2 regions of the Ferrimonas pelagia genome follow, and region 1 is predicted to be linked to the other one. Evidence: predicted binding sites of a transcription regulator. Region 1 holds the regulator's gene; the other holds the start of a gene.
What was found. The regulator LexA, encoded in region 1, represses DNA repair genes until DNA is damaged. The targets are predictions, from matches to a motif close to TACTGTATNNNNATACAGTA.
Positions count from the first base shown of each region.

Region 2: a site for LexA is predicted at 5,466-5,485, ahead of ABEA08_RS08570 (DNA topoisomerase III). Genes of this name have one in related genera too.

Region 1 covers NZ_BAABJZ010000093.1:60,486-69,554, reverse strand. The annotation lists gene coxB (cytochrome c oxidase subunit II) at 1-692, opposite strand, end outside; gene ABEA08_RS15395 (SulA-like leucine-rich domain-containing protein) at 898-1,329, opposite strand; gene lexA (transcriptional repressor LexA) at 1,353-1,976, opposite strand; gene plsB (glycerol-3-phosphate 1-O-acyltransferase PlsB) at 2,248-4,614, shown strand; gene ABEA08_RS15380 (tRNA-uridine aminocarboxypropyltransferase) at 4,689-5,408, shown strand; gene ABEA08_RS15375 (NfeD family protein) at 5,440-5,898, opposite strand; gene ABEA08_RS15370 (SPFH domain-containing protein) at 5,895-6,809, opposite strand; gene ABEA08_RS15365 (hypothetical protein) at 7,048-7,581, shown strand; gene ABEA08_RS15360 (DUF2339 domain-containing protein) at 7,633-9,069, opposite strand, start outside.
Region 2 covers NZ_BAABJZ010000023.1:98,731-107,799, reverse strand. The annotation lists gene ABEA08_RS08585 (VOC family protein) at 1-179, opposite strand, end outside; gene ABEA08_RS08580 (hypothetical protein) at 195-1,040, opposite strand; gene ABEA08_RS08575 (PAS domain-containing protein) at 1,336-3,258, shown strand; gene ABEA08_RS08570 (DNA topoisomerase III) at 3,441-5,402, opposite strand; gene ABEA08_RS08565 (asparagine synthase-related protein) at 5,616-7,283, shown strand; gene ABEA08_RS08560 (DUF4174 domain-containing protein) at 7,711-8,184, shown strand; gene ABEA08_RS08555 (LysR family transcriptional regulator) at 8,330-9,069, shown strand, end outside.

The DNA of each region.
Region 1 (9,069 bases):
TCGGCACACTGGCCACGATAGGTCCCAGGTGTCGTCACCTTGGTCCAGGCTTCGTTGATAAACCCAGGGTTGGCGTCTTTCTTCACCGCAAAGGCCGGCACCCACCAAGAGTGGATCACATCATCCGAGGTCATCAGGAAACGCACTTTGCGATTGGCGGGAATGACCAGCGGCTTATCGACCTCCAACAGATAGTTGGCGCCCTTCTCCGCTTGGTTCTCGATCTGCTCTTGAGTCGTCGACATCAGACTGTAGAAGCCAACGTCATGACCAAAGTACTGATAGTGCCATTTCCACTGAGAGCCGGTGATCTGCACGGTCAACTCAGCATCGGAGGGATCTTCCATGGCGATCAGGGTGCTGGTGGCAGGCACGGCCATACCGATCAGGATCAGGAATGGCACCACGGTCCAGGCGATCTCGACCTTAGTGCTTTCGTGGAAGTTGGCGGGTGTCACGCCTTTAGAGTGGCGGTGTCGGATCAGTGAATAGATCATCACCCCAAACACCAGCAAGGCGATCACACAACAGATATAGAAGATGGTCATATGCAGGCCAAAAACCTGCTGGCTGATCTCTGTCACTCCTGGCGTCATGTTCCAGAGTGATCCCGATGCCATTGATGGCGAGACCATCAGGGCCGACAAACAGCCCAACAGCGTGTACTTCACAGATACGTCTCCTCTGAGCATTGCTTTCGCAACGTCCAGAAAGAGCGGCCACAGCACAACCCAGCTCTATGCTCGCTCCTTCCCCTAAAATGGGCATGGGCACGTGCATACTCGATTGCACTACATCTGCCGTACAGCTGCCTGAGTTATTCTCTTGAATTCGAGTTTTAAGCTACAGCCTGTTCAAGGCTTGATCAAGATCACAAAACTCAGAATAGAGGGATTTTCAGTGAATTGAATTCGACACCGTAATAACATCCTCACGCCCGGGCTGAAACAGCACGGCGGGACAGTGAGCGCGCTTCTGCACCAATTGCAGGCGCCGTTTATCACGGTGATCTAGGGTCGGCAGCCAAGCCAAGGCCGCCGCACAGGTGCCGGACAGCAGCGATTGCTCCAGCGCCCAAAGCGCCTCCACGTCGTCACCACAGCGGACACGCAGCACCCGGCTGGCCACGATCCCAGCCTCGGACAGCAGCTCTGCCCAATGCCCGGCCGGGGGATTGATCAACACCACCCAACCGGACTGCTGCGCCCACTCTGACAATGCCGGCGTCAAACGGGCCAACGTGACCGCATCACCTTGGTCGCTGCAACCGGACTGGGCGACGGCAGGCCAACTGCGGCGACCGCTCTGCCATAAACCGGGATGATTCATCTGCGTTCCTTGCTGAGTCTTCATTATTGCCAGTCTCCATTGCGGACCACGCCCACTGCCAAGCCTTCGATCGCCAACGCTGTATCCGCTAGATCGACGACGATCGGCTCATATTCTTCGTTTTCAGCGTGAAGATAGACGACGTTACCTTGCTGCTGAAATCGCTTTACCGTCACTTCATCTTCCCCAACCCGCGCCACAACCACCTGGCCATTCCGGGCCTGCTGAGTCTGATGTACCGCCAGCAGATCGCCGTCGAGGATCCCGATCTCCTTCATCGAATCCCCTCGCACCCGCAGCAGATAATCGGCCGCTGGGCGAAACAGGTTGGCGTCCATCTGATAGTGGGATTCGACATGCTCCTGCGCCAGGATAGGCTCGCCGGCCGCCACTCGGCCGATCAGTGGCAATCCCAACTGCTCCGGCTCAGGCTCGCTGTACAGAATGCGAATGCCCCGCGAGGTGCCCGGCACGATCTCAATATAACCTTTACGTGCCAGCGCCTTGAGGTGTTCCTCCGCCGCATTGGCACTGCGAAAGCCTAGCTGACGGGCGATCTCGGCCCGAGTTGGCGGCATACCGGTGTCTTGCATATGGTTCCGGATCAAGTTGAAAACTTCATCCTGACGCGGAGTAAGCGGCTTCATGGCAATCCCTGTGTTTCTGTACAGTATCGATACTGTAATCATATACAGGTAGCTGGTGATTTCAACAGCAATTTCACCGAAATGCTTTTTTCCTAAAGGCGATGAGGTCTGATCTCTCGCATCTCCCCAAGCAAACCGCGCCAGGATCGGCGCCAGTAGCTGTCAGCAGATCGCTTTGGGTGTACACTCTGCGCAAATCGTTCAATAGCCCAGAGAAGCAAGACGCGTGAGTACCCAAATTCTGAATCACTGGCAGCGCCCGGTCAGCTGGATGCAGCGCCTGCTGGTAAAAAGCAAGCCGGTTCCGGAAAACCCTGTCGAGGAGCTCGATCTCGATCCCACTCGCCCCATGGTCTACGTACTCCCGCGCGACTCCTTCTCTGATCGGCTCGCCTTGCATCAATGCTGCCTTTCGCTGGGACTGCCCAGCCCGTTTGAGCCATTGATCATCAAAGGTGAGTCCTTCAATCGCCTAGTGGCATTGGAATCGGCCACGCCGTTATTCGGAGCGAGCGATGAGACCGACTTCCGCGGTCGCTTCGAGCGCCTGCTGGCGCTGCATAATGATCATAGTGATCTCGATGTGCAGATCGTTCCTGTCAGCCTGTTATGGGGTCGTAACCCCGGCAAAGAGGAAGAGAGCGTCAGTGCCACTTTGCTCAACAGCAGTAACCCGACTTGGCTGCGTAAAACGGCCATTATCAGCGTGTTGGGCCGAGATAACTTTATTCGCTTCTCCCGCGCCGTATCGCTGCGCTACATGGCCGACAAGCATGGCACCGACGGGACGATCGCCAATAAGTTGGCCCGCGTAGCTCGGGTTCACTTCGGGCGTCAGCGCACGGTTGCCACCGGCCCTCGCCTGCCGGATCGCCAAGCCTTGTTCCACAGTTTGCTGGCGTCCCCGACGATCAAGCAAGCGATCGCCGACGAGGCCAAGAGCAAGAAGATCTCTGAGCAAAAAGCCCGTCAGCGCGCCCGTGAATACATGGACGAGATCGCCGCCGACTACTCGGACAGCCTGATGCGGATCGGCGACCGCGTACTCACCTGGTTGTGGAACAAGCTGTACAAAGGGATCAATGTCCGCGGCGCCGAGCAGATCCGACAGCTATCTCAGGATGGCCACGGCATCGTCTTTGTCCCTTGCCACCGCAGCCACATGGACTACCTGCTGCTGTCCTACGTGATCTATCGCCAAGGCATGGTGCCACCGCATATTGCCGCCGGGGTGAACCTCAACTTCTGGCCAGCCGGGCCGGTCTTCCGTCGCGGCGGCGGATTCTTCATTCGCCGCTCGTTTAAGGGCAATAAGCTCTACTCCACCGTATTCCGCGAGTATCTGGATCAGCTGTTCAAGCGTGGCTATTCGGTCGAGTACTTCACCGAAGGAGGCCGCTCCCGTACCGGCCGCTTGTTACCGGCGAAAACCGGCATGCTAGCGATGACCGTCAACTCCGTTCTCCGTGGTGTCGAGCGTCCCATTACCTTGGTTCCGGTTTACCTGGGCTATGACCATGTGATGGAGGTGGCCTCCTACCACAAAGAGCTGGCCGGCAAAAAGAAGGAAAAAGAGAGTGCCTGGCAGGTGTTCTCCGCCATTCGCAAGCTGCGTAACTACGGTCAAGGCTACGTCAATTTTGGCGAATCCATCACCATTCATCAGTTCCTCAATGAAGCGAAACCGGATTGGCGTCAGGAGATCGGCGATGGTGAAACCAAACAGCCTTGGTTAACCCCGACCGTGAATCAACTGGCGAACCGATTGATGTGTAACATCAACGACGCCGCCGCTGCCTCCGCCATGACGCTGACCGCCTCGATCCTGCTGGCCACCGAGCAGCACGCGATGGAGCGAAGCGCCCTGGAGAAACAGCTGGATCTTTATCTGGATCTGCTCCGCTCAGTGCCTTACACCGCACGTACCACGGTGCCGGAAGGCGATGGCCAAGCCGTATTGCAGCAAGTGTTGGATCTGAACAAGTTCCAGCTCACCTCCGATGGCATGGGCGAGATCGTCAGCATCCTCGACGGCAGCGCCGTCACCATGACCTACTACCGTAACAACAGCTTGCACCTGCTGATCTTGCCCGCACTGATCGCCGCTTTGTTGCTGCGTCGCGGCTGCCAAACCCAGGAGCAGCTGATCGCCCAGGTCAAAGCTCTGTACCCACTGCTGCAAGCCGAGCTGTTTATGGGTCTGGATGAGCAAGAACTGGAAAACCAACTGCAGGGGCTGATCAACGAACTGGTTCGCCATGAGTTGCTGGAGTCCTGTGAGCAAGGCTTGGTGCCACGCCAGAGCCGCCGCGCCGAGCTGTGCAATCTGGGCGATCTGTTCCAAGAAACCGCGCAGCGTTACGCCATTGTGCTGTCGCGGCTGCAACGTGAGCCGGAGATCGAGCGCGGTGCACTGGAGCGCGACAGCCAGGCACTGGCCGAGCGTATGTCACGTCTGCACGGGATCAGCGCGCCGGAGTTTTTCGACAAGAAGCTGTTCACCACGCTCACCACCCGACTCAAAGAGCAGGGGCTACTCGGTGAACAAGCGGATCAGGCGCAGGTCGCCGAGCTGTATAACATCGTGATGCCACTGCTCACCGCAACGGTACAGAACACCTTGGTGCAATCGAACTGATCCCCCGGTGACGTTCTCGCGCATAACACAAAAGGGCGGCAACGCCCTTTTTTGATCACTGATACACTGACACCATGACCCTAGATCACCGCAATGCCGTACTCGAGCTGCGCCAGCAACGCCTGGCGATCGCTCAGCGCCCCTTTAATGCCCGTGGCGCCACCGTCGTGCGCTGTCCTCGCTGCCAGATCGCACAGGATCACTGCTGCTGCCCTTGGGCTCGCCCCGGCCAAAGCCCGTTGCGCTTTGTGTTGCTGATGCACCACAAGGAGCCGATGAAACCGACCAATACCGGCCGCCTGATCGCCGAGATCCTGCCCGACACCTTGGCCTTTTGCTGGGATCGTACCGAGCCCGATCCCAACCTGCTGACGCTACTGGCGGATCCACGCTATCAGCCCATGGTGGTGTTCCCCGCGACTCACGCCGAGCCAAGTCAGGTCATCGAAACCATTGCTGACACACCTGGCAAACAACCTCTGCTGATCCTACTGGACGGCACCTGGAAGCAGGCCCGGCGGATGTTTCAAAGCGACTACTTGGCGAAACTGCCAGTGCTGTCGATCGATCCCGAAGCAGCCAGCCAATACAAGCTGCGCAGCGCCGCCCACCCTCATCAATTGGCGACCGCCGAAGTTGCCGCCCAAGTGCTTGCCTTGGGCGGCGATCAGCGCAACGCCCAGGCACTGGATGCCTACTTTCAAGTGTTTAGTCAACGTTACTACGCGGGCAAACGACAGTTGCCGATCAACAGTGAAGGCGAGGCCTTCCACTACCTAGAGCAGCTGCGTTAAAGCACGCTGTGCAGTCGTGAGCGGCCAGCCCTCACGCGCGATCTAACTGCAATATCATGCCATCGCTGGCCACCACTCGAACCCGCTCTCCGGCGGCCAGCGTCTGAGCGGTCTGCACCCGCCAACGGGTATCGCCGATCTGCAATCGACTCTCGCCACTGGGAACCGCAACCTCCAACACCCACTGGCGGCCGATCATCTGCGCCGCCCGATCATTCAAGGTCGGTTGCTCAGTCCGTTCGTTATAGCCACGAAATAACTTCCAATACGCCACACTGAGCAGCAGCGTCGCCAGACCAAAGACCATAAACTGGCCCGCCCAGCCCCACTCTGGCAGCAGCCACAACAACAGCGCCAACAGGCATGCCGCCGCAGCGGCTCCCAACAAAAAGCCACCGGTTCCCAATGCTTCCGCGCCCAGCATCAACAGCGCCAGCAGCAACCAATGCCAGGGCTGTAACGCCTCAAGCCATGCGGTGATCACCATCATTTCCCTCCTGACTGAGCGCCGCCTTTCAATAACTCACTGATCCCCGCGACCGAGCCAATAATGCTGCTCGCCTCTAGCGGCATCATTACCAGCTTACTGCTGTCGGCGGTGCCCACGGCTTTGAGCGCCTCGACATATTTCTGCGCCACAAAGTAATTGATCGCCTGCATATCCCCCTCGGCGATCGCCTTGGACACCATCTGGGTGGCATTGGCTTCCGCCTCGGCCAGACGCTCCCGCGCTTCCGCCTGACGTTTGGCGGCTTCCAGCTCACCTTCGGCCTTGAGGATCTCAGATTGCTTCTGCCCCTCTGCCACCTTAATGGCCGCTTCCCGCTCCCCTTCCGCTTCAAGGATGGACGCCCGCTTCTCCCGCTCAGCCTTCATCTGACGCGCCATCGCATCCACCAGATCCCGCGGCGGGCTGATGTCTCTGATCTCGATCCGGGTCACCTTAACGCCCCAAGGATCGGTCGCCTCATCCACCTTGGTCAGCAGCGCCGCATTGATCCGATCCCGATTCGACAACATCTCGTCCAGCTCCATCGAGCCGAGTACCGCACGGATATTGGTCATCACTAGGTTCTGCATCGCTAACTCGAGATCATTGACCTCATAAGAGGCACGAACCGCATCCTGAACCTGGAAAAAACACACGGCATCCGTGGTGACCTGAGCATTATCTGCGGAGATCACCTCCTGCGGCAGAATATCCAGCACCTGCTCCATCATATTTTGTTTGCGGCCAATGTTATCCACAATCGGCACGATCACCGTCAGGCCCGGACTTAACACCCGGGTAAATTTACCGAATCGTTCAACCGTATACTGGTAGCCCTGCGGCACCATCTTGATGCCAGTGAGGATCAGGATCCCCACCAAAACCACGACAGCTAAGGCAATTACGTCCATTCCAAGCATCACATTCTCCAAAAGATATCCAACACCCTCCGCCTCACATTAATCGAAAATCGGCTCACTCGCTTCAGTAAAGTGGCGATTATCCAACCAAGCCCGATCCAGAGGCCATCGACCATGAAGCAAGTTTTCAACACATTTACCCACAGGCAGACCTCATGCTCGCATGAAGCCATCTTGGTCTAATCTATGCAGAGCCATCTTGATCGCCACACGCTTAAGGAGCGCATGTATGTCCATCAAAGACCGGATCCACCCACTGCTGTTTGCTGGCTTCACCCTGCTCGCCGTCAGTGCCTGCTCGGAGCAAAAACAGGAACAAACCAGCAAAGAGATCGCCGACGCTGCGGCCGAGCTCAAACAGAGCGCGCAGGAGGCCACCGAGGCGGTCAGCGACACCGCCAGCGATGCCTACAATGGCATCAAAGAGGAAGCCAGTGAGCTTTACGACGCCAATAAGGACAATATCGACGCCGCCTCCGACGCCGTCAATGATGCCTATGAGTCCACCAAGGAGAGCGTCAGTGACGCATACGGCAATGCCAAAGAGAGCGTGAACGAAGCCTATGGCGATGCGAAAGACAGCGTCAGTGACGCTTATGGCGACGCCAAGCAAAGTGCCAGCGATATGGTAGACGAGCAGCAGCAACAAACAGCCGACGCCGTGGAGAATGCCGAAGCGGACGCCTTACAAAAGGCACAAGAGGAGATGGATGCGAAGCGCAAAGCCGCGGAAGAAGCCCTCGACCCACTGGGCGGCCAATAACCTGAGTTTTGGGGCATGGAGCGCCCCATCCATTGACCGAGCTGACGACCATCAAGCCCCTTGCTGACCCTGTCCCGAGACCGGGATCTGCAGCCGATTATGCAGGTACGCCACCCCCAGCAGGGTGATCCCCAGACCGAGAAACGACGCCACCCGCCACAGTCCGTCCAAACCGGCCATATCCCAGAAGAAGATCTTAAGGATCACCAACAGCAACGCCGCCGTGCCCAACTTTTGCACCAACGCCAAATGCCACCTCGCGGCCGTCAACAGCAAACCGATCCCCACCATGAGCCCCAACACCGAATAGCTGTACAGCTCCCCAACCAAGACCGGTTGATGCGGCAGCAGGCCACCGTGCCAGAGATGACGGATCTGTAAGATCAAAAACAGCAAGGCCGAGGCGCCCGCGAGGCCGATGATCGGCTCACGCCAGCGATCCCGTCGCAGTAGCGCCTGAGCCACTAACAGCAACGCCGGTGCGCCATAGATCAACAGCAACACATTCCACAGCGGCGTCGTGCCCACCGCCTGCTCGGTCCACAGTGGATTACGCAGCAACGCAAACAGCAGATACAGCCCCAAGCCCAACAACAGTTGGATCTCCGCCAGCCCGCCAAGCAAGCGACTCGGCGTCCGCTCACAACGGTAGCGATAGGCGGCACTGCCAGCCAGCAGCGTCATCACGTAGATCCCCGCTTCCAGCCAGCCGAACTCGGCCTTAAAGATCTGTCCATCGTACAGCTGATAGCGCGTGCACGCGGCCACCGCCAAAGCAAACAGCTGCAGCGTGCCCGCCTCGAAACTGAGCCGCAATGCGCGCGGGCCGGGCCGTCGATAGAGCAGCAACAAGGTCGTCAGCGCCAACAAGAAGCAACCCAGATAGGTCAACAACAGCGCCTCGCCACTGGCGCCGTATTCCGGTAACCAAGGGTTGAGGGTCAACCGCAGCACCACCGCCAACAGCAGCGCCCGGGCAACCAGATCCAGCGGGTTGCCCTGCCAGCGCAGCCCTTTGATCGACCAAGACTGATCCGGCACGTATCGCAACAGAGCAACCAGGGTTAACCACTGAGCCGACAAGCCCAGCGTCAAACGCAGCTCTTTGAGCGCCGCGATCAAAGCCAGGCTGATCGCCCCCTGCAGCGCCAAAATGAGGACGGCAGAAACCGCATCGCTGTGCATTTGCCGCCGCAGCCAGATCCACAACGTCATGCCGCTAAGCAGCGTCAGGCCCACAAACAGCCAAACGGGCAGATAGCCCCCCACCTGATGGGCCAAGCGCAGATCCACCAATACCGCCATCAACAGCGGCACGCCGGTCGCCAGCGCCATCCATCCCGCCTGTTGCCGGCGCCAGCCCAGTCTGCCCGCCAGCACCACCGCCAACACCGAGAACAATCCCGCCATCACGAGGTAGCCGGTATGCTGCACCGCCGGCAGCAGCGGCTTTAAGATCGACGGGCTGGAGAGGGCCAACAGGTTCAA
Region 2 (9,069 bases), on a different contig from region 1:
GTGCGCGCAGACAGCTCTGAGCGATAGAAGCCACCCGCCACGCCCGCATTAGTAAATGAGGCGTAGTCCGGGCCATAGTCAATAAATTCCCAATTAAAGATCTGGCGAAAAAAATCCTGACTGGCTGCCATATCCCGTACCGGCAGCTCCAGATAACTGATCGGTTGTGCTTGTGCCATCGTGTGTCCCGCCATCTAGTTCAATGCTATCCCCATTGCGCCCAGCGCGCCCGTCAGTGCCGAAGGGCCCTGCTCCAGCTGACTGAGCTCCACCACCAAGTAACGCGCATCATGCCTGTGGTACCAATCGATCCGAGCGAGTAACGCCTCATCCGGCGATTGCTGACCGGTCTCAATATAGAGCTGATATCGGGGCAGGTAAAAGTCACTGAACAGCTGCTCTTGCTCGGGCAACGCACGCATAAAGGCAAATCCCACCCCTTGCAGATAGAGCCCATTGGCGATCTGAAGTTGTGCCAGAGTGCAAACATAATGCCCGCTCATGGTTCGGTATTTGGCTTCGTAGCGCCGCTTAAAGCTCTCAACCGAATTATGCGTCGAGCGGGCGTCCGCATCCTCGCCGCGGTACCGCTGCAACAGACAACGCAGCTGCGGATGATCGGCTAGGCTCGGGGGCCATAAGCTGTCCGGTGTCCCAGCACCATACAGCTTATTCTGCACGCCCCCGACCGCCCCGCCTGCAGCAGTGACCCAATGTCCCTGTTCGATATGGACAACCCAATTGAGCTCTTGCAGCAGAGCGATGCACTCTGCCCCCTGCAATCCCAACGCCTTTGCCAATTGACGTACGGTTCTCAACGAACTGGGATCCGGTAATGCTAGCCCCTCCGGCCACACCGGGTAACGGCCGTATTTGTCGTGCTCCATATATTGCGCACCGGCGCGGCGGCCCAGTTCAGTCAACTGCCATTTATCCAAAACCCGATAGAGGTAACCCGCCTGCTCAAGCCGGTCAAACGCCACTTTGGCGGCCAGCCCCTGACTCTTTGCCAGCGCCGAGGTCGATACATATTTCGCCATAAAATCAGCCTACTCCCTGAGATATGACCACACTAACAAGCCACTCTTGCCAACACCAGAGTCCTCGCCAGCCCACGATCACGTAGCGCCAGCCCTGACACAGTCGTGACTGCATCACAAGCAGCAAAAGTCATTGATATTAATTGATATTGACTAGCCATTAATTGAAGTTCTTATGTAAAAGCCCTACATTTAACGCAAATGCAACACCCGGCATCAACAAACGTAACCTAACTGTTCATCAAGGAGACTCTTCCCCCGTGCCATTGACCTCACTCAAAGCACTGAGCTGACCATGCTAACTGCACCTACAGTGATCCAACGGATCCGCGCCCACGCACACCTGCTATCCGGCGCCATTGCGGCTCTGATCGCACTCTTCTGCAGCGGTATCCTGGTCGCAAACCACTACCATGATGATCAGTACCGAGATCAACAACGGGCAGAGTGGATCAGCCAAAGCCTTCAAGCCCCAGCGGCAAGCCAAACACTCAGTGAATTGCTAAACAAGGTGGAGCAACTAAAAATGCTGGTGCACGTGCAGGAGCTCGCCCTGTATCGCGAAAGCGACGGCACCCTATTGACCCCCCGGAATTTGAACACGGTCTCCTCCCCCTACCAAGCACAAACCCCACAAGGCTCGCGCCTGGTCTTGCAGCAGCGCTACACCCATCAGGCGCACTATCGCTACAACGCCGATCGAGAATTGCTCTATAGCGACCGCCTGCTTTTCGACAGCGGTAACGCCGCCTCAAGCCACGCCATATTGCTGATCCGCCTGGCCCAAAACACCCAACTGCCCAGCCACAGCAAAGAGGCTATCGTTATCGTCCTGCTGCTCTTAAGTCTATGTGGCGGTGGCGGGATCTACATCCACTGGCGAGACAGAGAGCGGTACTTAGATCCGCTCAGACGCTTGCTGCAAAGCAGTCACCCGCTGGCTCGCCAGAGCCAAGCCCACGCCAGCCACACGAGCTACGAAAATACCTTGCTCGCGGCGCTTGATAGACAGATCCATCATTTACTGTCAGAGCATCAGCACAGGCTTGACGAGCAATCGGGCCGAAAAGACGACATAAAGCAATTCCAGGCCGCATTAACCGCCGCCAGTCATCTGTCGGAGCTTGCCGTGTGGCGGGTGGATCTCGCCAGTGGCCAGATCAACCTGCTCTCGCCGCCGTCGCCATTGACCGATCTGCTGCGACTCAGTTCGACCCAATTGGCGGAGGAGTTTCTGGACCGCCTCAATGAGCAAGATAGCCGTCTCGCCGACCACGCCTTTCGCCGCGCCCTGAGCAGGCAAACGCCTTTTGAATTCACTGGACGCGTACTCAACCACAACAATGAACAACGCACCATAGAGAGCGTGGGCCACTTCATCCCGCCCACCAACGGCAACAAGCCAGTGATGATCGGCTGCAGCCGGGATATCACCCTGCAATTGAAACTCGCCAAACACACAGAGCAGACGCACAACGGGGCGGTACAGGCCAATAGCTATCGGCAGGCCATAAACAACAGCCGCAATGTCGGCATCGTGCAAACCAACAGTCGAGGGATCATCGTCGCCATGAACCGCACCGGGCATCGGCTGTTTGGTGAGCCCGATCGGCGCCTGATCGGCCAACCCATTGCCCCACGATTTCACAACCACCGCGTCGCCCAGCACTTCCGCCAGTCCCAGCGCGAAAATGCCGTCACAAGCCACCAATGTACCGCCTTGCTCAACCTCGGCCAGGGCGAATACCGCTCGCTCAGTTTCAGCATCAGTCAACATCAGCAGGGCAATGACGTGATGACCGTGGCGCTCTTTACCGCGCCGCTTGCCGGTCGCACCGACCAACAGCTATTAGGCCAACTGTGTTTTCTCCAGATCGACAGCCAAGGCCGGCTGCAAACCCTCAGTCCTGAGCTTGCTCAGTGGCTCGGTTATCCCGTCAGTGCGCTGAAACACAGACCGCTTCAAACCCTATTTCCTGCCGCCAACCACGAGGCCGTTCGCCTGTTTGTACAGCAGATAAACGGCGGACAATCCGAATACTCCCCGTTCTGGTTTACCTTCCAACACCAAGAGCAGCAACCGCTTCGAGCCCGCCTGTCGGTCAAGGTGGTCACCGACCAAGCCAACCAACAACATTGCGTGCTCCTCAACCTCATCAAACAACAAACCTGGCAAGCCCCTGCGCAAAGCGAAATTACTGCCGCCCTCTCCCACTAGCCTCGATCGGCAACCAAAACACCGGCCCAGAAATAACGGACCGTCCCTGTTTCGACGCCTCCCCCTTACCCGCGCCTCACCACGCCAACATTCTTTTCAACTTTTTTGAACTTCTCAGGCACAGCCCTGTCTGACTTTACATGCAATTCATCATCTCTCTGCATATCTCTTTTGCCACCTTCCTATGAAGGTGGTTTTTTTTGACCTTTACGCCGACGGCCAACCGCAGAGCGCTTGCGACGGCGGGCCTTGACCGGCGCCGAAAGCCCCGCTAACGCAACCGGAGCAGGTGCAATGCGGATCTGCTCGATCAACCCCGCTATCTGCTGTTCCAGCGCCGACATAAACGGCGTATAGCTGCAGCGCTGCTCCACCATATCCTGCAACTGGCTTTCCCACCGTGCCGTCATATCCGGATAGCTGGCTTGAGCCGGCAACGCCTGGATCAGGCCCTGCCCCGCCGCCGTCGCGACGATCGCCTTGCCTTGGCGTTGCAAGAATCCCCGCTTAAACAATAACTCGATGATCCCAGCGCGTGTCGCCTCCGTACCCAGGCCATCCGTTTCCCGCAAGATCGCCTTGAGCGCGTCGTCCTGAACGAAGCGGCCGATCCCCGTTATCGCCTGCAACAAACTGGCCTCGGTAAAACGTTTGGGCGGCTCGGTCATTTTGTCGCCGATCTCGCCTCGCTCACAGTGAAGCCGATCGCCCTGTTGCACCAGCGGAAGTGTCGCAGCATTGGCCTGATCCGCCTTTGGCTCATTATCTTGGTCATTGGCATTGGCGCCCAGCGGCGTGCGCCAACCGCTTTGCAGCAACTGCCGTCCCTTCGCGATAAAGCGTCCCCCGGCGATCTCAAACACCAACCGGGCTTCGCCATAACGGGCTGGCGGGTAAAACTGCATCAAATATTGCCGGGCGATCAAGCGATAGATCTTGGCTTCATTTGCGGACAAGGCCGCTGAGCCACTGCGTTTCGAGGTGGGAATAATGGCATGGTGCGCGCCCACCTTGGCGTCATTCCAACAACGAGAGCGCAACGACAGATCGGCCCCCTCGACACCGGGCTTCAGCGCCGTCGCGATCTGGCCGATCGCCTGGGTGATCCCAGCCGCCTCCGACCAATGTGCTTGCGGCAGATAACGGCAATCGGAGCGGGGATAGGTGATCAGCTTATGCCCTTCATACAGCTTTTGCGCGCAAGCAAGGACCTCCTGCGCCGACATGCCATATCGCTTCGCTGCGTCTATCTGCAAGGCCGACAAGGAATAGGGCAGCGGCGCCGCCTGAGGCTTCTCTTTCCGCGTGGCTTCCAGCGTGATCGCCTCTTGCTGCTCGATCCGCGTTGCCACATGCTCCGCCAGCTTTCGTGACAACACGCGGCCCGCCTCATCTTGCCACGGTGCACAGGCGTCACTGGGCTGCCAGCGCGCCCGGATCGGCCCCTCCGGGTGCGCAATCAACGCATCCAGCACCCAGTAAGGCGTCGGCTCAAACTGCGCGATCGCCTCGTCGCGCCGAACCACCAGCCCCAATACCGGCGTCTGCACCCGTCCAACCGATAACACGCCCTGATAGCCCGCCTTTTGTCCCAACAGGGTGTACGCTCGGGTGAGGTTCATGCCATACAACCAATCGGCGCGGCTGCGGGCCAATGCCGATACCGACAGCGGCGCAAAATCCCGATTAGGCTTAAGATCGGCCAAGGCTCGCTGAACGGCGCTCACATTCAGATCGGCGATCAACAGTCGCTTCACCTGGGCCTTGCGCTCGGCAGAGGTGCCAAGGTGATCGATCACCTCATCCACCAATAACTGCCCTTCCCGATCCGGATCGCCCGCATGGACAATCTCACTCGCCCCCTTCAACAGCTGCTTGATCACCGCCAACTGTTTGCCCATGCCGCGACGCGCCTTCAACCGCCACTGCGCCACCGTGATCGGCAGATCGGCCATGCGCCACTGCTTATATTTGGGATCATAGCCATCGGGCTCGAGTTGCTCGAGCAGATGGCCGACACACCAGGTCACGCGATCGCCATTGCCCAGCTCGATGTACCCTTCGTGCTTCTTCTGCGGAGCGGGCAACGCCGCTGCGATGGCGCGGCCCAAACTCGGTTTTTCAGCGATATAAAGTCGAGTCATAACGGCTCAATCAACGGAACAGAGCGTTCCAGAGTAGCCAAGCCGAAAGGCACAGGCAACAATCACTGTATAAAAAACCAGGTTGGTGACCCCAAATAGCGAAAAAATTGGCACGATTAACGCAGTGCTCCATAGCAATGCTGGTGATCGTGGCCGATAAACTACGCTCGGGCGCTCAAGCCAGTCACATCGTCATCGTTTGCGGGGGCCGTAATGAGTCAATTTGTTGGGATATACCTTGTTGATAATAAAGTACAAAACCTTGAAATATTAAAAGCGAGCCTACGTCGCAGTCTCGGCACTCAGACCATCATCGAGTTTCAACATGGCCCGCTGTGGCTGGCCCATGCCTCGCCCCGTTGCTACCAACGCCAGGATCAACTGCAAACCGCTTCGCAGATCGCCATCCTGCTGGGCCACCCCCTGCTCAGCAGCGATCTGACCGACGATCTCATTCAATTGAATCGAAGCGACGATCCCGCTCAACCCCTGCAGCAAGCCCAAGGCGTATTCACCTACCTGCGCTACAACAAAGCCTCACAAGCGCTTCGGATCTACCACGACCGACTCGCCCTCAAACCCACCTACTGGCGCCAATGTGGCGGCGTCCAACTGATCGCGAGCCAACAACACAGCTTGGCGTCCCTGCCTTTGCATCTCACCCAAGATCCGGTCGGTCTCGCGGCACTGGCCACACTGGGATATGGCCTGGGCGAGCAAACCGCATACCGGCAGATCCGCTGTGCCCGGCCGGGCAGCTGCCTCACATTCGAGCCCGGCCGTAAGCACACGCATCGAGCACTCGACTGGCCCAAAGAGCAGGCGCCGCGCTCGCTAGACGAGACCATCGAAGCGCTCGACAGCGCCTACAGCCGCGCAGTCCGTCTCGCCTTAAGCTCCGATCGCTTTAGCCAAGCCACCCTGTCCGGCGGACTGGACTCACGCTTAATCGTGGCCGCACTCCGACGTCAGGATCAAACACTGCACTGCGTCAACTTCTCTCGCCCCGACAGTCAGGACAGCAGCTATGCCCGGCTCTGGGCCGATCACATGGGGATCGATCTCAATGTCTGTCCCGTCAGCAGCCTCAACCAACTCACCGTCGAGCAGCGACTGGGCCAATATCGCCTGCCCGATCAGGCGCGATCGCAGCGCAAACAACACCCAACACGCCCCGAATTGTGGTGGTCAGGCAATGGCGGCAGCGTGTGCTTGGGCGGCGTTTACGTCGGCGAAGGAGTCCAACACGCCATTGAGCAGGGCGATCCGGAGCAGGTGATCGACGCCTACATCGAGCAGCAGCAAGCCTATCTGCCGACACGTCTGCTCAGCAATGCCGGCCAGCTCCAGGCGGATCTCAAAAACAGCCTGATCACCGAGCTTAACCGCCATCGCGATCGCCCTCTGGCCAGAGCCTTTCAACTGCTGTTGTGGGAGCAGGATCAGCACCGTCATCTGGCAGGCCCCTTTGAGCAGTTTCCGCAGTATCAGCTCGAGTTTCACCTGCCGCTCTATGCCGCTGGCGTACATGACGCCGTCCTCAGCGCCCCAGCCCAAGCGATCGATCGCCATCAGCTCTACATGGCCTGGGTGCAGCGCTGCTACCCGGAGATGGTGCAGACGCCTTGGCAAACCTACCCCGGCCACCTGCGCTGCCCGTTGCCCGCGCCGACGGCTGCATTAACCCAGTGGCAGTTTGCCGGACACACTCAGGCCAACGAAAAATGGCAGCTGTTTTGCCAAAATTGGACCCGACCCGGTTACCCACATCGTCGCAAAGATCAGATCGCATTGCTCTACCTGGCCGACCGATTGGGGCTGCGTGACGCAGGACCCGGACTTCGAGCGCTGGCGGTGCTCAATCAACACACCCAAGGTTAACAACCGCAAACGCAACGCCGCACGGCCGCAAAGCCATACCGGCTTAACATAGCGCGTCACTCGGCCAGCGCGTCACCGGCTCAGCTCGTCACAATCGTCCCGCACCGCACTGCGGGGCGTCAATCAGACATCATCATCCGACTTGGTGGACCTGATTTGCCCAACCAAGGCATGCTCCCGCTCAGACCGCGACGACCACTCCCCATCCTGAGCCAACACCGATCCAGACACGCTCAGTCCGATCAGCGCCGCCTACCATCGCCACATCGCCACATCGCCACATCGCCACATCGCCACAGCGCCATTATCGGATCCCGCCACGCCATATGGAACAAAACGCTTCGCCTAGCCCATCACGGCGCAAGAAAAGGCCCGCAGAGCTGAACCAAACCGGCCATACTGCGTATAAACCACAGGAGGTACGCACATGAAAATGAGCCTCACGATCCTGTTACTGTTAGTCCTCGCTGGCGCCGGCTATATGACCAGCGCCCACCCGTGGCCAAAGGACGCCGACCAACCCGCTTGGCAGGCACTCAACTGGCACCATAGGATCATCGCCTTCTTCGCCCCCCAGCGTGATCAATACGTCGAGCAGTTCAGCCAAGAGATCGCACTGCTCGAATGCCAGATCAGCGAACGCGGGATCCTAGTGCTGATCTTCACCCAAGATGGCTATGCCGAGCCTCACGGCGTGCTGTCGGATCAACAAGTCGAACAGCTGGCGCTGCACCTTGAGATCCCGCCTGACGTGCACACCGGCGTGTTGCTTAATCATCACGGTCAGGTGCAACAACGCTGGGGCAAGCTCGCCGATTGGCACGCCATCATGGCGGATCTGGACGCCTTGTCATCCGAGCAACAGACGCAGCGCTGGTTCGACAATGAGTGTGCGATCTAACCAAGTCCAGCGCAGCCGTCCTTTGCCTCTTTGGGCCAACACCCTCGGCCCGCTCTGCGCAGCACAAAGATTGCGACCGCCGCCATAGCCGCGCATAATCAAAATGAATACGTATCACTTATGCCCATTTTGATAGTGCCTAGTTATGATCAACCTCGATTGGCTGCAAACCTTCTGTGCCCTAGTGGAAACCGGCCACTTTACCCGTACCGCCGAAAAGCTGGCGATGACCCAACCCGGCGTCAGCCAGCAGATCCGCAAGCTTGAGGCCCATTTCGGCCACCCGCTGCTGCTCCGAGAAGGCAAAAAATTCAGCCTGACCGACGCCGGGGAGCGGGTCTATCATCAGGCCAGACGCTCACTGGCGGATCTCAATCAGCTCGAGCACAGCCTGAGCAATGATAACCCCCATCAGGGTCGATGCCGCGTCGCCACCCCAGGCAGCCTCGGCCTCAAACTCTATCCACAGCTGATCGCCCTGCAACAGCGTCATCCACAACTCACCATCGAACACCGCATTGCGCCCAACGACAGCATCGAACGGGATCTGACCGAGCGACGACTCGATCTGGGCCTCATCACCCGCCCCAGCGATCTGCCCGATCTGCGTTGCGAGCCCATCGCGCAGGAAGCGCTGCAGTTGATCCTACCCGGCGCTAGCCCAAATCGGCCGGATTGGGAGCACCTGCACCAACTTGGTTTTATCAACCACCCGGACGGCGCGCATCATGCCCGCCAACTGCTGGGCGCCAACTACCCCGAGTTCGATCAGATCGACCAATTACCACAGCATGGCTTTTGCAATCAGATCGGCATGATCCTCACCCCGGTCGCGGCCGGTCTCGGCTTCACCGTGTTGCCGGCCCACGCCGTAGCCGCGTTCGA